DNA from 2 places in the Clostridium sp. DMHC 10 genome. Region 2 is predicted to be linked to the other one. Evidence: riboswitches for the same ligand, from Rfam matches in the RefSeq annotation. Region 2 holds a riboswitch; the other holds the start of a gene.
What was found. A riboswitch is a leader RNA that binds a small molecule or an ion and turns the genes downstream of it on or off. The one in region 2 is predicted to bind cyclic di-GMP.

Region 1 (9,931 bases), on a different contig from region 2:
AATGAACTTAATAAAGAATGGGATATTGAAAGATTACTTGAAACCAATGCAGCATCTGCCGTAATTTTAGGTACAATACTTGGATTTGCAGCAAATAAAAAATGGTTTGCACTTTCAGGAGTAGCTGGAGGTTTTCTATTAGAGCATGCTATTCAAGGTTGGTGCCCACCAATACCTATTTTTAGGCGACTTGGAATAAGAACTAGTTCAGAAATAAACTATGAAAAGAAGCACTAAAAAATCTGCTTAGTATTCATAGAGGTTATTAATATATATAGGGAAACTATCTCCAAACCCAAAAATACAAATGGATGATTTATCCTTCCTGCGTTGGATAAATCATTCACAGAATTTGTTCCTATATTCCTTATACTTTTCTAATATGTCCTTATTACTATTAAAAAAGCCGCATAATATTTTCATGCTTTTTACAGTATCTTCATCAATAATGTGCTCTATTAATTCAGTTTGAACCAAAGCATCTTTGTTACGTCCTATAAATGATAAAAAATTCTCTATTGTATTATGCCTGTTTAATAAATATTCTCCTATCCTTCTCCCCTTATCTGTCAGTGTTACAATTCCATACTTCTCATAATTCACAATTCCTAATTCTCCAAGTTTTTTTACCATCTTTGAGGCTGAAGAATCCTTAACATTTAATAGTTGTGCAAGCACATTTATTCGAATATAGTTTTCATTTAAACTATTCCTATATATCATCTCAAGATAATCCTCTAATGCAGAGGTAAGCTTATTTTTGCCATGTCTTTGCAATTCATATCCACGTACGGTATGAAATCTATCGTCCATTTTAATCACCACCATCAACTTTATAAAGAAATTACATTCCTATTTATAATATATTAGTAACACTTAAAAAGTAGTTATCATATTTTAGTGTAGGGAAAGATTTTTTCTCTTAAGCAAAAGATTTTACTTAGAAACTTTTGTTATATAGTGAAACTTATAAAGTGAGGTTATTTAAAATGAATAATTATTATATTCCGCTCAGCTCATTAAAGCTAGGTGAAAAATGCAAAGTTAAAAGGCTTACTTCAGGTGGTATATTAAGAAGAAGATTGCTGGACTTGGGCTTAATTGATGACACAGTAGTTGAATCCTTAGAAAAAAGTCCCTCTGGAGATCCAGTTGCTTATCTTATTCGAGGCGCAGTAATTGCTCTCCGTACCGAAGTAGCATCAATGATATTAGTAGAAAAGCTTTAAATAAATTTATCAAGTGTTTTTAGGAGGATATATTAATGGGGTTAACCGCCAAATCAACCGGAACAGGAGCAATGGAAAAAGACCTTAAAATAGAAAAAATTACACCAAATGATAAAATTATTGCTTTAGCAGGCAATCCTAATGTTGGCAAAAGCACCGTTTTTAATAATTTAACTGGTTTAAATCAACATACCGGGAACTGGCCTGGTAAAACTGTAACAAATGCTCGGGGAACTTATTCTTATAAAAATACCAATTTTATTCTAGTTGATATTCCAGGTACCTACTCATTAATGTGTAATTCCGTTGAAGAAGAAGTAGCCAGAGATTTTATTTGCTTTGGTAATCCAGATACAATCGTAATTGTAGTAGATGCTACCTGCTTAGAAAGAAATCTAAATCTTGTCCTACAAACCTTAGAGATCACTCCAAAGGTAGTGGTGTGCGTTAATCTATTGGACGAAGCAAAACGAAAAGGAATATCTGTAAACATAAAGGAATTATCAAAGCAGCTTGGTGTTCCTGTAGTAGGAACAAATGCTTTACATGGAGAAGGTCTGGATAATTTGATGGACATAGTTTTTAATGTAGCATCAAATAAAATCACTACTAATCCTGCAAATATTATATATGAAGAGCCCATAGAAATGCTTATTTCTAAAATTGAGAGTAAAATTAAATCACTACTTCAAAATAAACTTAATCCTAGATGGGTATCACTAAAACTTTTAGATGGAAATGAAAGTCTGCTTTCTTCCATTAATAAATATCTAAACTTTAACATAACTGACCAACATGAGCTTATGGATGAGGTTAATGAAGCACGTGCCTCTTTATATGAACATGGTATTGATTCTGATACATTACGTGATAAACTGGTGCTTCAATTGGTAAGGACCTCTGAAAAAATCAGTAACAAGGTCGTCTCTTTTAAAAATAAAAATTACAATAACACTGATAGAAAAATAGATAAATACCTTACTTCTAAAAAATTTGGAATCCCTATTATGATTCTTCTTTTAAGTTTTATTTTCTGGCTTACTATTGTTGGTGCTAATGTTCCTTCTGATATAATTTCTGCTGGTTTATTTTGGGTTCAAGATAGACTTACAGATTTTTTCACTTGGCTTGGTGCTCCTTCTTGGGTACATGGATTATTAGTTATGGGTATGTATCGGACTCTTGCTTGGGTAGTATCTGTTATGCTTCCTCCAATGGCTATATTCTTTCCTCTTTTTACCTTGTTAGAGGATTTAGGATATCTCCCTAGAGTGGCTTTTAATCTTGATAACTACTTTAAAAAAGCCTGCACCTGTGGAAAGCAGGCACTAACAATGTGCATGGGATTTGGATGTAACGCTGCCGGTATAGTAGGCTGTAGAATAATAGACTCTCCAAGAGAGCGTCTTATAGCAATCTTGACTAACAACTTTGTTCCTTGCAATGGAAGATTTCCTACTCTCATTGCTATTATATCCATGTTCTTTGCAGGAATTATTGTAGGACCTTTTAGATCCGTATTATCTGCACTTATTCTCACTGGAGTTATCCTACTAGGGGTTTTTATGACCCTTACAATATCTAAGATTTTATCGAAAACAATACTCAAAGGTATTCCATCAAATTTTACTTTAGAGCTGCCACCCTATAGAAAGCCACAAATAGGCAGGGTTATCGTAAGATCCATATTTGACAGAACCCTATTTGTCCTTGCTCGTGCAGTGATGGTAGCAGCACCTGCCGGTCTTGTTATATGGGTAATGGCTAATATTCACATAGGAAATTTAAGCATTTTAACTCACTGTGCTAATTTTCTAAATCCCTTTGCAAAACTCATTGGATTAGACGGTTATATTTTAATGGCTTTTATTTTAGGCTTTCCTGCAAATGAAATAGTTGTTCCAATAATCATCATGAGTTACATGTCTACTGGAAACATAATAGAACTTAACAACCTAGATCAGTTAAGACACCTTCTTGTTTCAAATGGCTGGACTCCTTTAACCGCTGTATGCGTTATGTTATTTTCTTTAATGCATTGGCCCTGCGCCACCACCTGTTTAACTATAAGAAAAGAAACTCAAAGCTTAAAGTGGACCCTTGTTTCTTTCCTTATACCAACTGCCACTGGTATCGTGGTATGTTTTATAGTTGCAAGTGCTGTGCGATTAATAGGTCTGATATAAATTTTTATTAAAATATCAAAATTCTAAAAAAGCTGGTTAAAGCCATTTTCTAAAACTTTAATCAGCTGATACCTTTTAACAGTTAGTCTCTATGGCTCAACTTTAAAGTACATTATGTAAATGTAAATGTGTATATACTATTACAAAAATTTGGTCACAATTTATATACACTACAATCCTTTCCTTCCATTTTTTTGGCGGCATACATAGCTTTATCAGCTTCTACTATTAATTTATCAATACTATCTCCAGAATGAGGATAAAAACTGACACCTATACTCAAAGATATATTAATTTCTTTTCCATTAAAATTTATGCTTTTACTTTTGCTATTAATAATCCTTGAAATTACAATATTATAGTCATCAGTATTTTTCATATTAGGTAATAATATTAAAAATTCATCACCTCCATATCTGGCAACTATATCATTTTTTCTTGTAGCCTCTTTCAATATTTTAGCTACATTAACAAGAACTTTATCACCCACTTTATGACCATAAGTATCGTTTATGTCTTTAAATTTATCAACATCTATGAACATTAAGCCTAATAAACTATCCTGTCTCTTGGAGTTATCTAAACTTTTTTCTGCAAGTTCATAAAATAACGTCCTGTTTGCAACTCCTGTCAATTTATCATAATAAGCTAACTTCCTGATAGTATTTTCTTTTTTTTTCAATTTCATATTTACCCTGTATAATTCTTTTATATAGTCCTTTAACATGTTAATTTGCGTGAATTGATTTGTAACATCAATAAATTCTAAAAGTAAAAATTTAGCTCCAGCTATTTCAAAACTGCTCATTATTAAATTTAAATTTTCTTTATTATTAACTAGTCCTTTATGCATAGCCGCAGAAAAAAACATTTTACCGCCATCGCTTAGTACATTATCCATGGATTTCTTAAAATAACCTTTGTTCAAATTTGGCATTATCTTGTAAATATCACTATCAATAACTCTTTTATCATCAATTTTTGCTATGACTTTCATATATTTATTCCATAGATAAATTTTCAAGTTCTCATCCAAAACTATTATGCCTTCATTGAGATTATTTAACATATTATATAAATCCCTATTCATAAAGTTCATCCTCTATCTTATCTATTTTTTTATTAATTCATTTAATGAATTGAATGTCAAGTTAATTATAATTGCACCTTCAATTTCTGTATCATCAATTATAAATGTTATATAGAGTAATAATATATGATTATTTTCATTGTTTTCAATATCCTTATCAAAATCTATTTTTTTAAATACCTTTACTTCTGGTAAAGCATAAGTTAGATTTATATTTAGCAAATTCCCAATACTCCCAATAATACAATTTAAAATTATATTACCAACCTCTTTAATAATATCAAAATCCACATCTGTAAAATCCATTTGATAAATGTTATCTTCTTCATGCAAACAGAGATTTATAAAGGTTCTCATCTTTGGGGCTGGAAAAATCAAATTTGCTTTTCCTGTTAAACTTTCTTCAAAAGAAATAGATGATACCATTAAAGTTCCACTTAATACCTTTGGGACACTTTTTTTTAATTTTACTTCTGCTTCTTTTGCATTAATAAATTCAACATTAGGTACATTTAAAAAAATCTTTTTATTTATTATTTCTGAAAGCATATCTGCTGCTTTACCAACACTTATATTAAACAATTCTTTTAATATATCATCCTTTAGTTCTTGTTTACTCATTTACTTCCTCCTTTTTTATCAATTCACATACTAGCTTAGCTTTTTCTGCATTGAATGGCTTATTGATAAATGCCACAACATCGTATGCTTCGATTTCCTCTCTTATACCTTTTTGTATATCTGCAGATACTACAAATATTTTTGCATTTTTATTAAATTCTTTTATAAGCTTTAGTAGATCTTGACCGTTTATTCCAGGCATTAACAAATCTATAAATGTATAATCTGGTTTAATATTTTTATATTTTATAAAGCCTTCTTTTCCATCACTTGCAAAGGAAATTTCAACATCCTTCAAAAATTTCTTAATTAAATTAGCCGTTGTTTTTTGTGAAAATATTGAATCATCTACAATTAAAATTTTTAACATAATAGTCTTCCACCGCCTTGTTTAAATTAAAAATAAAACCAGTAATTAGCAAATTATAGGTTGCTAATTACTGGTCGGTTGCACCACTTACTCCAAATCCTCAAGGTACCCAAATAAAGAGAATTTTTCATAGTTTCCATTTTTATATTTTATTGGACGAATAAATTTTTCTTTATCTAATGCATAATTTTCTAGTTTTAAAATTATTAAGAGTAGTAAATTAAAACTTTATGCGCACATTTTTACATTTTATCATATTAATAGGCAATAATCAATAGCCAATAATTTCAAAACTGAAAGTTAAGTATTGTATCACTATCTTAAACTAAATCATAGATTATTATTGAGAATAACAATTCTCATACCTTTAGTCGTACAAAAGAGAAATGGAAGTGACTAAGACATGTCAGTTAGAATTACCGATTTTGCTTTTCCTCAAGGTGTAATCAATAATATTGCTTTGGCTCAAGGCAGTAACACTCCTCTTGCTTTCGCACAAGCTCCAATTGCAATTAACAGTGCTGCACTAGTTATGAATAAAGCAATACTCCACTTACCACAAATTATAAATGACTCTATAATATATGGAATAGTGGTTCAAAATATTGGCAATACTGTAGCTACAGGAGTAATAGTAGAAGATAATGCTGTTTCCCATGTTTCATTTACTAATGCAACAACAAACACAGGTATAGTCATAGCTTTAACTCCATTTATTGTTAGAGTTTTTATTGGTAATATGGCACCTGGTCAAATAGCTATAGTTTATATTGCAGGAACGCTTGTATAATAAAATATCAGCTAGCCAAGTGAAGTTATAAGATAAAAGTAGACCTGATATATAACTACCAATCGTCTACTTTTTCATGCAAAATCTAAAAAATCAACTCTCCTGCTTATAGCCGGCAGGCAATTCCTCTTCACTTAAAAATTTGAAATTGTCATCACGGAGTATTGGCAAAAATGCTTCGTATGGAATTCTGGAAAATTCACAACCATAACTGCTAGCTCCAAACCATTTACCTTCTTTGCTGCTCAAGTTTAAATCTCGTGTAAATTTTGTATAGTTTGAACAATCATGAACTACAAAATTCCACTTTTCTTCATCGGCTATTTTCATAAATTTCAAAGTTAGCTCTCTACTCCAAGTTGGAGATATATATCCATGCCTAGAAATATACATATTTTCTCCATCGTAATTTTCTATGTTGTTTTCATTTAAATGTAATTCTGCACAATTCATAAAATCGAGTTTTGTATCTAAAATTGCCTGCTTTTTCTTAAAGAAACCTTTGAAAAGCTCAGGAGTCATTGGAGTTTCAATACCTACATTTTTAATATATTTTTTGCTATTCTAATATTTTCAATAACTTTGTCTGAGCAATTGGAAGCACCTAGGTTGAAACGCAATTCGTCAAGACCGGCTTCGCCTAATGCTTTTAATGTTTCTTCTGTAGCTAAAATTCCATTTGTATATAGATGTTGATGAACCCCTGCGACACTAAATTTCTTTATTACTGAATAGTATTTTTCAATTTCCATAAATGGCTCTAAATAAACGTAAGCAACTCCAGTAGGTTTCTTATGTATAGAAAGAAGTAAATCAATATCCTTATCATAAAACCTTGTGCCACCAATTTCCCACATATCTTCGCCAATTGGAGGAATATCCTCTAGTTCTCCATAATCATAACAGAACTTACACGCTGCATTACATTTGTTTGTTTTCCTAATTGCACTCAAACCAGTACCCATCAAACAAGAAATACATCCTTTTGGAAATTTATCTTCACTTCCTACAAAAAAAGTTCTATCCTTTAAAGTTTTTAAGCCTTTGATTTCAGACATTAATATATCATTTCTATGATCAATGGCTGCCTCAATTTGCGCAAAGGTAGCATAAATGATTTCTTGTTGTTTTGTCATAAGTTCCTGTTCCTCTGGCAACATTGCAAAAAACTCAAACCACTTAAGCGCATCTTTCTTTGGTATTTTCATAATATATCCTCCTCTAATTAGTTGCTAGTGTAAAATTTTTTACACTGCTTTTTTAAATTTCTTTATATAGCAAGGTTTTCATGTTCCTTCAAGAAAAAAACAATGCCCCTTTTTTGTTATATCAAATCTACTATAGATAGACAACTTGGAAGTTGTGAAGCAACAATGCTTCGTCGCGTTAAAAAAGCCCTATAAATCTAAGGTTCAAAAATCATAAAATACTAAGATATTTCAATAACTCGCTATCGCTCAAACAGATTGAAATATCTAAGCATTTTACAATTTTTGAGCCAAGATTTATTAGAATTTTTTTAAACCGTTCCTTCAGCATTGTTACTTCACTCCCACAGTAGTGCAAGGAAAAAATTCCTCCGTACCTACGGAATTTTAGCATAAATCTTTGTAATACATTATTTAAGCAGTTTATAATCATTTTCATTGTCAAATCTTGTCAGCAGTGTATTTTTCGTAGAGAATCGGAGAAAAATATTCCTTGCTTTTTCTATCTAAGTGAAGTGATGTTGACTTGGGATGGTTTAAATAAAGCTTTATAAATCTTAGATGATAAATCGTAAAAGTCTTAGAGAATTTAATCTGTTTGAGCGTATGCGAGTTATTAAATTCTCTTAGATTTTTAGGATTTATCGTCTTAGATTTATTAGCTTTATTTAATATCCCAAATCAATATCACCTCGCTAAATTCCAATTTGTCGGGATGAATTTGGTATTAGTCATTTTAACCTTTCAAGTGGTTTATCTTTAAAAACAAAAATAACACAAAAGGATGTCATTGTCCATAAGCTTAATTATAACTTATTTGTTTTTATGTTATCAATAATTATAAACTCTCAATAAATTTTTAATTCTACGAATTAGCTCATCCCTTACATGTTCAGGCTCCAGACATCCGCATTTGTCACCAAAACTAAGCAACAGATTATATCCAAATTTATTTTCCTTAAATGAAAAGTTTACAATTAGTTTTTTGTCAAGGTTATATAATAGAATACAACTATATTAATAAGAAAACCTTGATATTGATTTTAAACAACTTGTAAAGGAGATAAAGATAACATGAATATAGTACTGAATGCAGCAGGACAGATAAGTTCGATGCTTGTCGATAATCTTTTAAAGAAAACTCAAATCTAATGATTTATAAAACCAATCAAGAACGAATATATGAAATAGCTGGGCCAAAGCTTTATAGTTCTTTGGACATAGCAAAAATATTTGGAGATGTACTAAATAGAAATGTTGCAGGACAGCAAGTGATGCCTGAAGACTGGGAAAGTACATTGATACAAGCAGGTTTCTCAAAAGACGTGGCAAAAAATCTTATGCTTATGACACAAGCGGTAATTGATGGAAAAACAAAAAATAAAACCACTAATTCAATTCGTTTCTATACAGATTTTAAAAAGTATTTGATAAATACGATATAAAGCCTTCTATAATAAAGTATGCCTTCAAAGGTTTATTTGAAGACTTTATTCTTTACAATTTTCTATTGTCACCTCATTGTGAATCAGTAACTCGATTAGGGGCATGAATTTTACATACCCCTAAAAAGTGAATACTTCTGCATTATTGAAAAAGCAAAATTATATATCTAATCCTGTTGTTTGTATTCTGGCTTCTTCTTCCAATACAACTACTCTGTGATCTTCAGCCAGCAATTTCATCTGACTGAGATAACAAATTTTATTCCTCCGATATATCGGTATAATTCAATTTTTTATATGTTTGTCTAATATATACTCTAGTAGCTAAAATTAATTATGTCAAATGAAATGTTAATAAAAAGTTTTCATAGCTTGTTTATTCGAAAACTAATTAAATTTTATTTCATGTTCTTCATATTCATTTATTCAATGGCATAAGGAATAATTTTCTTAACAGTGATAGATATCAGATAACCTTAGAAATCTACTTCATCCGGATGAAGTCCTGAACCTCCACAATCGTTTAGTCTGTCAATCTTCTCAACATCTTGTGCACTGATTTCAAAATCAAATACCTCAAGATTATTTTTAATTCTCTCTGGTGTAACAGACTTTGGCAATGGAACTATTCCCTTTTGAATAATCCAGCGCAGACTAAGTTGAGCTACAGATTTTTTGTATTGATCTGCAATTTCCATTAATACCGGATGCTTCAAAATCTGTCCATTTGAAAATGGAGCCCATGCCTCCACCAAAATATTGTGTTGCTTACAAAACGCTACGGTTTCCTCCTGCAACATGCCAGGATGGAATTCAATTTGATTCACCATCGGCTGAATCTTAGCTGTTGCTAGCAATGGCTCAAAATGGTGCGGAAGAAAATTACTAACTCCGATTGCTTTGATTTTCCCTTGTTTATAAAGTTCCTCGAATGCTCTCCAGCTCTCGCTGTTTGCTTCCTGCCAGTTATTCTTGGATGCTTTTGCAATAGG
Region 2 (9,931 bases):
TCATCAAATGCAATCTTAAAAAATTTGTTTTCTGCTAGTCTAGTACTAGATAATATTTCAGGTAATACATTGTCTTTTGATGCTTCTACTACAGAATAAGCTTTATATCCATTTGCAGGGACACTATCTGCAAAGAAAATAGCTTTATTTTGTGGAATTCTCTGGCAAACTATTTCCAGTCCATTTTCATCAATAACAGCTGGATTTTTTATATCAAGAGGAACTTCAAACTTAGAAATATCACTTCTTGTAAAAGACAATGAATTAAACACCGCAACTGATTTTTCATTTAATCCTATCCTTGATGCTATAAATTCAGCTGAATCTTTTAAAACCTCCTTACCAGAACTTATTATATCTTTATATTCTTCATTTGTAACCTCATATACCTCTTTTATGGATGAACCAGGTAATATATCATGAAATTGATTAAGAAGTATGTTTTCCCAACCCTTATTTAATTTTTCACTACAATAATCTTTATTCAAAAATGCAGCCATAGAATTTAACTTTTCAGCAGCAATATAAATGTTTTCACTAAGTCTGTTATCTCTTTTATTTCTTGCCATTGAAGTATATGTTCCTCTATGATATTCAAGATACAATTCGCCTACCCATTTTGGAAGCCTTTTATTATCCTTAACCTTACTTTCAATTCTTTTAAAATAATCCTTCGAAGTCCCCATTTTAACCTTAGGACACCCTGGAATTCCTTTATTTAATCTTCTTGCAGTTTCAAGCATCTCATATGTGGCTCCACCGCCACCATCTCCATAGCCAAAGCATACAAGAACATCATCATTTATATCCTTTTGCTGGTATCTATCCCACGCTCCCATAATAGCTTCCGGATGTATATTCCCATTATATGTTGTAAAATGATCGCTTAACGGACCGGATATATCTTTAGTTGTTACAAAGTGTGTGAGAATTTCAGTTCCATCTATACCTTTCCACATAAATGTATCATAAGGTATTTTATTAAATTGATTCCAAGAAATTTTAGTTGTCATAAAATAATTAACATCAGACTTTTTTAGTATCTGCGGAAGTGCTGCACTGTATCCAAATACATCTGGAAGCCACAGTACTTCACTTTCGACATCAAATTCTTCTTTAAAAAATCTCTTGCCAAATAATATTTGACGCACAAGAGATTCTCCTGAAGTCACATTACAATCTGCTTCAAGCCACATAGCACCTTCTGGTTCCCATTTCCCTTCTTTAACCTTTTCCTTTATTTTAGAATATATTTCTGGATAATCTTCTTTCACAAACTTATAAAGCTGAGGCTGGCTAGACATAAAAATATACTCTGGATATTCCTCCATAAGCTTTAAAACAGTTGAAAAACTTCTTCCAGCCTTTTCCCTTGTTTGTGCCACTGTCCACATCCATGCAACATCTATGTGAGTATGACCTACACAAGTAGCAGTAACATCACTATCACCACAAAGTTTTTCATAGAACTCACTTTTTAAATATTGATTTGCCTTATTAATACTGCTATAGTACTCTTCCGAAAATACTTTTCTAAAATCAAGTATATTAACTGCGCTATTTAACACATTAAGCATGTCTATTCTTCTTTTGTCTTGAGAATCTAAATTTTTGCAGACCAATGCAGGAACTTGTAGATTAAAGTATAATTCTCTTGTTTTACTGTCTATAATAACTAGTTCACCATTAAGTGTAGCCTTTTTATCCTTAAGCATACCCCCATAAGCATGTAAGTCTATATTGTAAATCTCACCACCTTGGGCCTTATGAGATATCATTACCTCTCTATGATTAATATCCAATGCTTGTACTTGTTTGCCATTTATATAGATTATAAATTGCGGATTTACTGCATCCCAACCCTCTTCAAAAGTATAAAAATTTAATGCAATGGTCTTGCCAGCAAATTCTTTTGGCACTTCAACTTTAGTTTTGAACCATGAATGTTTATCCCTTCCTCCCCATAAATCTTCTGTTTTAAAATCTCGCCAGCCTTCTTTGATTTTATCCATTTCCTTCATTCCAAGAAAATTACCATCGTGAATTTTATAACTAGTTATTGGTATTTTTTGTGAATAAACATAACCTTTTAATTCATCACATGTTTTCTGTACTCTTTCTAGAATATACTTCATATCTAAATCTCCTTTTTTATAAATCGTTTTCAACAGTATGTTAACCGTTTACTTACCTCTTAAATTTCATTATATATTATTTTTTTAATTATTTCTACATCATAAAATAGCTTTTAATTTAAATGGACATTTTGTAATAACAATGCTATTATTAATATATATTTATAATTTTTTGCTAATTATGGGCAAAATCATCGAAAGATGACGCGCAAAGCCATGAGTCTAAAGCAATCATGCCATGATCGTCAGGTTGCCATAAAGTTAATCTTTTAAAAGAAGATTAAAATTTTATGTAGAATTTTTATTTTATTAAAAATATGTTGGTAAATTAATAATTTATGTGAGAATTTTTATTGAGAATTTAAAAATAGATTTAAACTAATAAAAGTAATTTTATGTAAAATAAATATATAATTATATTTATACAAAAGCTTCATTAATTATGATTAACGCAGGTATTCTAGGGAGTCATTTCATGTTTAACACGCCAACTTCATCTTCTTATTTTTATAACAATAAAAATATAATTCTATCTATACAAATATGGCAACTATAAGCGCTTACACCTCTAATTGCATTGAATTTATTTACTCAATAATAAAATATAAAAATAAAGGATGGTGAAAGTCGTTATCACTTTATTAGAATATACAAATATTTTAATATTTTCAAATAACGAAATACTTTATGAAATTAGTCGTACTAAATAAGAAACTAGATGGAGAAACTTTAGCTGTAGCATTATATAATACGAATGGTATCCTATACATGAATAAAGGCGTAATACTTAATGAAATTGCAATCAAAAAAATTCAAAAAATGGGCATAAATACTGTTTATGTAGAAGATGGCAGCGATGAATTTACACTTCAGCAAGTTATAGATCCATCTAAAAAAATAACTATTATAAGAAAATTAAATGAAAAATTTAAAATTGCAAAAAAAGAAGCAGCAATTAAATACAGTGAAATTGAAAGCATCGCCAATGAATTAATTGAAAACATAAATTTATCCGAGAACGCCTTTCTTTTTAATAACATAGGAAAATTAGATGATAGCTTAAATCTAGAGATTCATTCAATTGATGTAGCTATACTAACATTAATGGTTGGAATAAATAAAAATTACAGCGGTTCTAAGCTATTAAACTTATGCATAAGTGCACTTCTTCATGATGTTGGCAAATTATTCAAGCCAGGTAAAGAGCATGTGAATGCAGGGTACAAGCTATTAAAAAAGACGAATGACTTTCCCTCCACAACTGCAATTGGTATACTTCATCATCATGAAAGAGTAGATGGTAAAGGTTATCCAGAAGGATTAGAAGAAGATAAAATATATGAATTTGGCAAGATTATATCAATATGTGATGAATATGCAAACTTAACATACGGAGAGAATGCATATTTTCCATTAGAAATTATTGAAAAAATAACTGCTGATACAAACCAAAAATATGATTTTACAATATATAAAGATTTTACTGCTTCAATATATTGTTATCCAAATGGCATTAGAGTTTCACTTACAAATGGCATTGAAGGAAAAGTAATTATGCAAAATAAGGGTTTTCCTCTTCGTCCAGTTATACAGGTAGTCATTAAATCTAAAAAATATTTTGTAAATCTATTATCCGAAAATAGCTTAGCAATAGATAAAATACTAATAGAATAATGCGAAGTAAAAGTATCTTAAAATATTGAATAAAATTAATAAATCTAAGATAAAAAACTTTAAAAGCCTAAGAAGTTTCAATAACTCGCTAGAAAAATGCTTAAACAATTGAAACATCTAAGGTTTTTTTAAGTTTTCTACCTAAGATTTATAAAATTTTATTTAAACTATTTCTTCAATACTTTTACTTCTCATTACACGGTAGTTTAAGTAACATTTTCCTACGTACCTACGGAAAATTGCACTGCGATTTAAGTTTGTACCAGTTATTTTATGACATTTTAAATTAAATATTTATGCATTTTAAGATTAAGATTTATGTATTATTTACAAAAAAATCCTCCATAAATCTATGTTAATAATTAGCTTTTTTATTTGCTTTGGAGTTTCACCTATAGATCTCAAAATTCCAAAATGTTTTATTCCCTCCATAACTGATATATTAAAAGAATTATATATAAGTGCAGCACTAGATACCACTATTATGCTTACTAAAAATACTATAATCTTAACTATAAAATTATTTCTAAGTTCATTTGGACTTTGAAAATAAGATCTTAAATCTTCTATCCTTTATACCTAAAATATCCATTATTGCTTCAAGATAATTTTTGTCCACTGCTTTTCACCCCCTCCAACAATATGAAGAAAAGTACTTTTGCCAGAACCACTTGGTCCTACAACTACTTCAAATTCTCCTTCATTTACGGTTAAATTTATATTTTTTAGAGCCTCTACTCTTGTATTTCCATTTTCATATCCTCCTATAGTCCAAATAAGCGGCAGCAAAAGACTATACTCTTAAAGTATTCCTTCAAAAATTTTAAACATAAACATTTCAACTCCAATCATTATAACTTCAATTATTATAATAATTCTTTTTATTACCCTAGCATAAATTGTTCATTACAAAAAAGTAATAAAAAAAAGTTTTTATATTTAGCCTAATACAAAAAATATTTCAAAAACTTCCTCTTAAAATTCGTATATGCCATATAAAGTTATATTTTAAAATATAGCTTAAAAAATACATTTCAATATAGAAAACGTTTAAAACATGTTACAACTAAGCATAACAAGTTTCATAATGTCCGAAAAGTATTTTTTTTTATAAAATATTTGATAAATTAAAACTGTAAAAAGTAAACAAAATTTACTAGCAGCTGCTAAAATTTTTTAAAACGCATTATTAAAAATATAAACCTGTTAAATAATATTTATAAAAGAGGGATAATTATGAAAGAAAAAATATTAAACGGCATGCAAACATTTTCACGAGCAATTATTGTTCCAGTACTTTTTCTTCCAATCGTTGGTATAATAATTGCATTGTCATCAATTTTAAGCAATCCTGCAATTGTCGGTCATACTAACTTCTTAATAAACATAGGAAATTTTATTTCAAGTGGTTTATGGCCTATAATGAACAATCTTAGTTTAGTTCTTTGTGTTGGTATAACAATGGGGCTTGCAAGAGAAAAAAAAGCTGAATCAGCATTAATATCACTGCTTTCTTTTTTAGTATTTCTTGGGGCAGATAATCAATGGTTAAAACTCACAGGAAAGCTCGTAAAATATAAAGCCACTTCAGACTTATATGGGACTGGTCAAACCGTCATACTTGGTTTTCAAGTAATAGATATGGGTGTGTTCTTAGGAATAATTTTAGGAATCCTAATAGCTATTATTCATAATAAATTTTGCAACACTGAATTTCCTGGTGCATTTTCGTTTTATGGCAACACACGATTTGTATTTATAGTACTAGTACCAATCCTTCTAGTTCTCGCTATAATTTTAAGTTACATTTGGCCTGTTATTGCAATTGGTATTAACAGTCTTACAAACTTTATTAATGTTTCTGGTTATATTGGAGTATTTATTTATGGTTTCCTCAACAGAGTCCTCATTCCAACAGGACTTCATCATCTAATATGGACTCCATTTTCTTACTCAAATATAGGTGGCACCTTAACAATTGCTGGCAAAACATACTATGGTGCCTATAATATATTCTTAGCGGAATTAGGTAACTCATCTTCCAAACTATTTGATCCATCTGCAAAATATCTTCAATATGGAATGGTCAAAATGTTTGGATTAATTGGTGCATCACTTGCCTTTTACAAAACTGCAAAACCACAAAATAAACAAAAAGTAAAAGCCCTACTTATACCTGCTGCTGCAACTTCTTTTCTTGTAGGAATTACTGAGCCTCTTGAATTTACATTTTTATTTGTAGCTCCTATCTTATGGGTGATATATTCTATATTTGATGGATTGTTTCAAACAGTAGCAGTAATCTTTGGAGCAAGATGCTATGCAGCTGGAGGAATGATAGACTTTTTAGCTTATAATCTTCCCGCAGGAATATCTAAAACGAGATATCCTGTATTTATACTTGTAGGTCTCATAGAAATAGTTGTTTTTTATTTTCTTTTTACTTTCTTAATAAAGAAAATGAATCTAAAAACTCCTGGTCGAGAAGATGCTGCAGAAGACGTTAAACTTCACACAAAGGCTGATTATAAAGCTAAAATAAATAAATCTACTAAAAGCACAAATGAAAAAGGTGACGACATAGCCTTTACAATTGTTGAAGCATTAGGTGGTAAAACTAACATAGAAACTGTTAACAATTGTTTTTCAAGACTTAGAGTAGATGTCAAAGACCCAAGTATTATAAATGAAACTACATTGAAAAGCACAGGTGCTTCTGGAGTAATAAAAAATGGTAATAACATTCAAGTAATATATGGTCCTAAAGTAAGTAATATAAGAAATAAGGTAGATAAATACCTTGATAATAACTAAAAATTTCAGTCAGTATTCAGTTTTAATTATATAAAATTTTATTTTTAGAACTGTTATATATAAAAATAAGATAGAAAGAGGGAAATACTATGAAAAAATTTTCAGTAACAATAGCTGGCGGAGGAAGTACATTTACCGCTGGAATAGTCTTAATGCTTCTCGATAATTCAGAAAGATTTCCAATAAGGAAGCTGAAATTATACGATAACGATAAAGAGAGACAGGATATTGTAGCAGAAGCTTGCAAAATAATTCTAAAAGAAAAAGCTCCTGAAATTGAATTCAAGGCTACTACAGAACCTGAAGAAGCCTTTACTGATATAGACTTTGTAATGGCACATATAAGAGTTGGAAAATATGCTATGCGTGAACTTGACGAAAAGATACCGCTTAAATATGACGTAGTTGGACAAGAAACTTGTGGACCCGGAGGAATTGCTTATGGAATGAGATCTATCGGCGGAGTTATAGAAATACTTGATTATATGGAAAAATACTCTCAAAATGCTTGGATGCTTAACTACTCAAATCCAGCTGCAATAGTAGCAGAAGCAACTAGAAGATTAAGACCTAATTCAAAGATACTAAATATTTGTGATATGCCAGTTGGACTAGAAAATCGTATGGCTCAAATAGTAGGACTAAAAAGCCTTAAAGATCTTTATGTTCGCTACTATGGCTTAAACCATTTTGGTTGGTGGACAGATGTAAGGGACAAATCTGGTAACGATTTAATGCCTAAACTTAAAGAACATATTTCAAAATATGGATATGTTGTAAATAAGGAAGAACGTAAAAGTGATGAAGCTAGTTGGCTTGAAACTTATGAGAAAGCAAAAGATGTATATGCTCTTGATCCAGAAACAATCCCAAATACTTATTTAAAATACTATTTATATCCTGATTTTGTTGTAGAACATTCAAATAAAAACTACACAAGAGCTAATGAAGTAATGGACGGTAGAGAAAAATTCGTATTTAGTGAATGTAGAAAAATAGTTAAAGAAGGAACTTTTAAAAATTCAAAACTTGAAGTTGAAGAACATGCTTCATTCATCGTTGATCTTGCAACTGCAATAGCTTTTAATACAAAAGAAAGAATGCTTCTTATAGTTCCAAACAATGGCGCAATAGTAAATTTTGATAGCACAGCAATGGTTGAAATACCTTGTTTAGTCGGAAGTACTGGTCCTGAACCTCTTTCTGTTGGCAAAATACCTCAATTCCAAAAAGGACTCATGGAAGAACAGGTATCTGTTGAAAAATTAGTTGTAGATGCTTGGATTGAAGGCTCTTATTTAAAATTATGGCAAGCACTTACACTTTCAAAAATTGTTCCAAATGCAACCGTTGCAAAAAAAATATTAGATGATTTAATCGAGGCAAATAAAGATTACTGGCCAGAATTAAAATAATAAAATAATAATAAGGAGCTGTCCCAATATAGTAATTATCCACATGGCAGTTCCTTATTTTCAACACTCTTGTATAAAAAAAAAATTATTTAATATACTTTATATAAGAGGTGAATTGAATCATGGCTAAAATTGATATAAGTAAAATAGTTTACAAAAACCATCTTACCAAAATAGAAGAAAACATATTAATATACATAATAAATAATATACAAATTGTTAAAAAAATTGGAGTAAGGGGAATCGCCAAAAAACATTATACAAGCACTTCAACTATAATGAATTTGTCTAAAAAATTAGGTTATTCAGGATTCTTAGATATGTACTACAATTTATTTTTCACTCTAAAAGCTAAAAATATTCCGCAAAATAATGATGTTACCAACGAATACTTCGGCATAAATGTAAATGAATTGTTATCACTAATAGACATCGACAATATAAACAAATTTGTAAACTTACTTGAAAAAAATAAGCATGAAATAATGTATACCTGTGGTCAAGGATTTTCTATACCAATAATAGAATACATAAATAAAAAATTACTTATATCTGGTTTCCGATGTATTTTAAGTGATGCATACGAAAATTACGATGTAAATGCACAAAATGCTAAATTATTAATTGTAGTTTCAAAATCCGGAGAAACTGATTTTATTATAAACGCTGCAAAACTTGCCAAAAAAACAACATTAAAATAGTATCTTTTACAAATCAAACAAATAATACTTTAGCAAGCTTATCCTTTATTAATTTTAAAATATATGATAAGCACGTTATGGATGATAGAAATAAAATACCAAATTCTTTTTATCCTAATGTACTTATGTTATTTGAAGTTATATTTAGTCAATATTTAAAAAAATCTAAAACAAATCCTAAAAATCAGAAATAATTTAGGTTAAAAATCAGGAGGGATTAAAATGTTCAGCAAATTAAAAAATATAATAACAAACAAAAAAAATGAAAAAATCACCAAATTTTTTAGTACCAGTATCTGGTGAAATAATAAGTTTAGATACTGTAGATGATGACGTCTTCTCTCAACGCATGATGGGTGATGGTTTTGCAATAATACCTTCAGATGGAAATGTATTTTCTCCTTTCGATGGTATAGTGACAAGCATCTTTCCAACTAAACACGCAATTACAATTAAAAATAGTGATGGTATAGAAGTATTAATTCATTTTGGACTTGATACAGTTAACTTAAAAGGTGAAGGTTTCACCGCTCACGTCTCAAGTGAAGATAGAGTTAAGGCCGGAGATCTTATATTAAGCGTTGATATAGCCTCAATAAAAGATAAAGTAAAATCTTTAGTTGTTCCTATAATATTTTTAGATTTAAAAGAGAGAAATTTTTACATATAATAAACAAAATGTAAATTGTAAAGACACAAATGCTGTATTTATAAAATAATTTATAAAAGATTTTAACGACAATATAGGTGTTAAAATCTTTTATTTAGGCTTCCTTAATTTTTTTACTATGGTTTTTTAAATACGATTTTGAATATCTTATCATACTGTTCTTCACTTTCAATTTTAAAACCAGCTTTTTTTCCTAGTCTTTTAAAATACTTTAAATCCTGCTCATTATTTTTTTTCATCACACCATATGATGTCTCAATTAGACCATTAGGTGTATCTATCTCAAGTTCTATGATAAATATATCCTTTTTACCATCATCCTCCTTTGGAATAACCGCATCCCACAATACAAAACTCGAACCGCTTTTTATCACTCTGTATATTTCATTAAATACCTTTTTATGTTCATCTTTATCAATAAACATCATTGTAAAAAATGATGTTGCCACATCAAAACATTTATCCTCAAATTTTAGATCTGAAGCATCCATAATCATTTTCACCGGTCCTTCTGCTGCAGCA

Region 1: it holds a riboswitch for cyclic di-GMP, as region 2 does, so the genes downstream of both, AGR56_RS01650 (response regulator) here and AGR56_RS03440 (HD domain-containing phosphohydrolase) in region 2, are expected to answer to the same signal.

Annotation. Positions count from the first base shown of each region.
Region 1 covers NZ_LGVB01000013.1:15,573-25,503, forward strand. The annotation lists gene AGR56_RS01620 (YgaP-like transmembrane domain) at 1-237, shown strand, start outside; gene AGR56_RS01625 (metal-dependent transcriptional regulator) at 340-813, opposite strand; gene AGR56_RS01630 (FeoA family protein) at 990-1,229, shown strand; gene feoB (ferrous iron transport protein B) at 1,265-3,415, shown strand; gene AGR56_RS01640 (diguanylate cyclase) at 3,570-4,505, opposite strand; gene AGR56_RS01645 (chemotaxis protein CheC) at 4,527-5,126, opposite strand; gene AGR56_RS01650 (response regulator) at 5,119-5,496, opposite strand; cyclic di-GMP riboswitch class II at 5,560-5,642, opposite strand; gene AGR56_RS01655 (DUF11 domain-containing protein) at 5,900-6,286, shown strand; partial or broken gene AGR56_RS01660 (radical SAM protein) at 6,380-7,494, opposite strand; partial or broken gene AGR56_RS23175 (WYL domain-containing protein) at 8,326-8,484, opposite strand; gene AGR56_RS01665 (hypothetical protein) at 8,646-8,939, shown strand; gene AGR56_RS01670 (aldo/keto reductase) at 9,416-9,931, opposite strand, start outside.
Region 2 covers NZ_LGVB01000015.1:297,305-307,235, reverse strand. The annotation lists partial or broken gene AGR56_RS03445 (alpha-mannosidase) at 1-2,135, opposite strand, end outside; cyclic di-GMP riboswitch class I at 2,310-2,393, shown strand; gene AGR56_RS03440 (HD domain-containing phosphohydrolase) at 2,823-3,809, shown strand; partial or broken gene AGR56_RS03435 (ATP-binding cassette domain-containing protein) at 4,410-4,598, opposite strand; gene AGR56_RS03430 (PTS transporter subunit EIIC) at 5,046-6,623, shown strand; gene AGR56_RS03425 (6-phospho-alpha-glucosidase) at 6,713-8,038, shown strand; partial or broken gene AGR56_RS03420 (MurR/RpiR family transcriptional regulator) at 8,161-8,933, shown strand; partial or broken gene AGR56_RS03415 (PTS glucose transporter subunit IIA) at 8,962-9,458, shown strand; gene AGR56_RS03410 (class I SAM-dependent methyltransferase) at 9,526-9,931, opposite strand, start outside.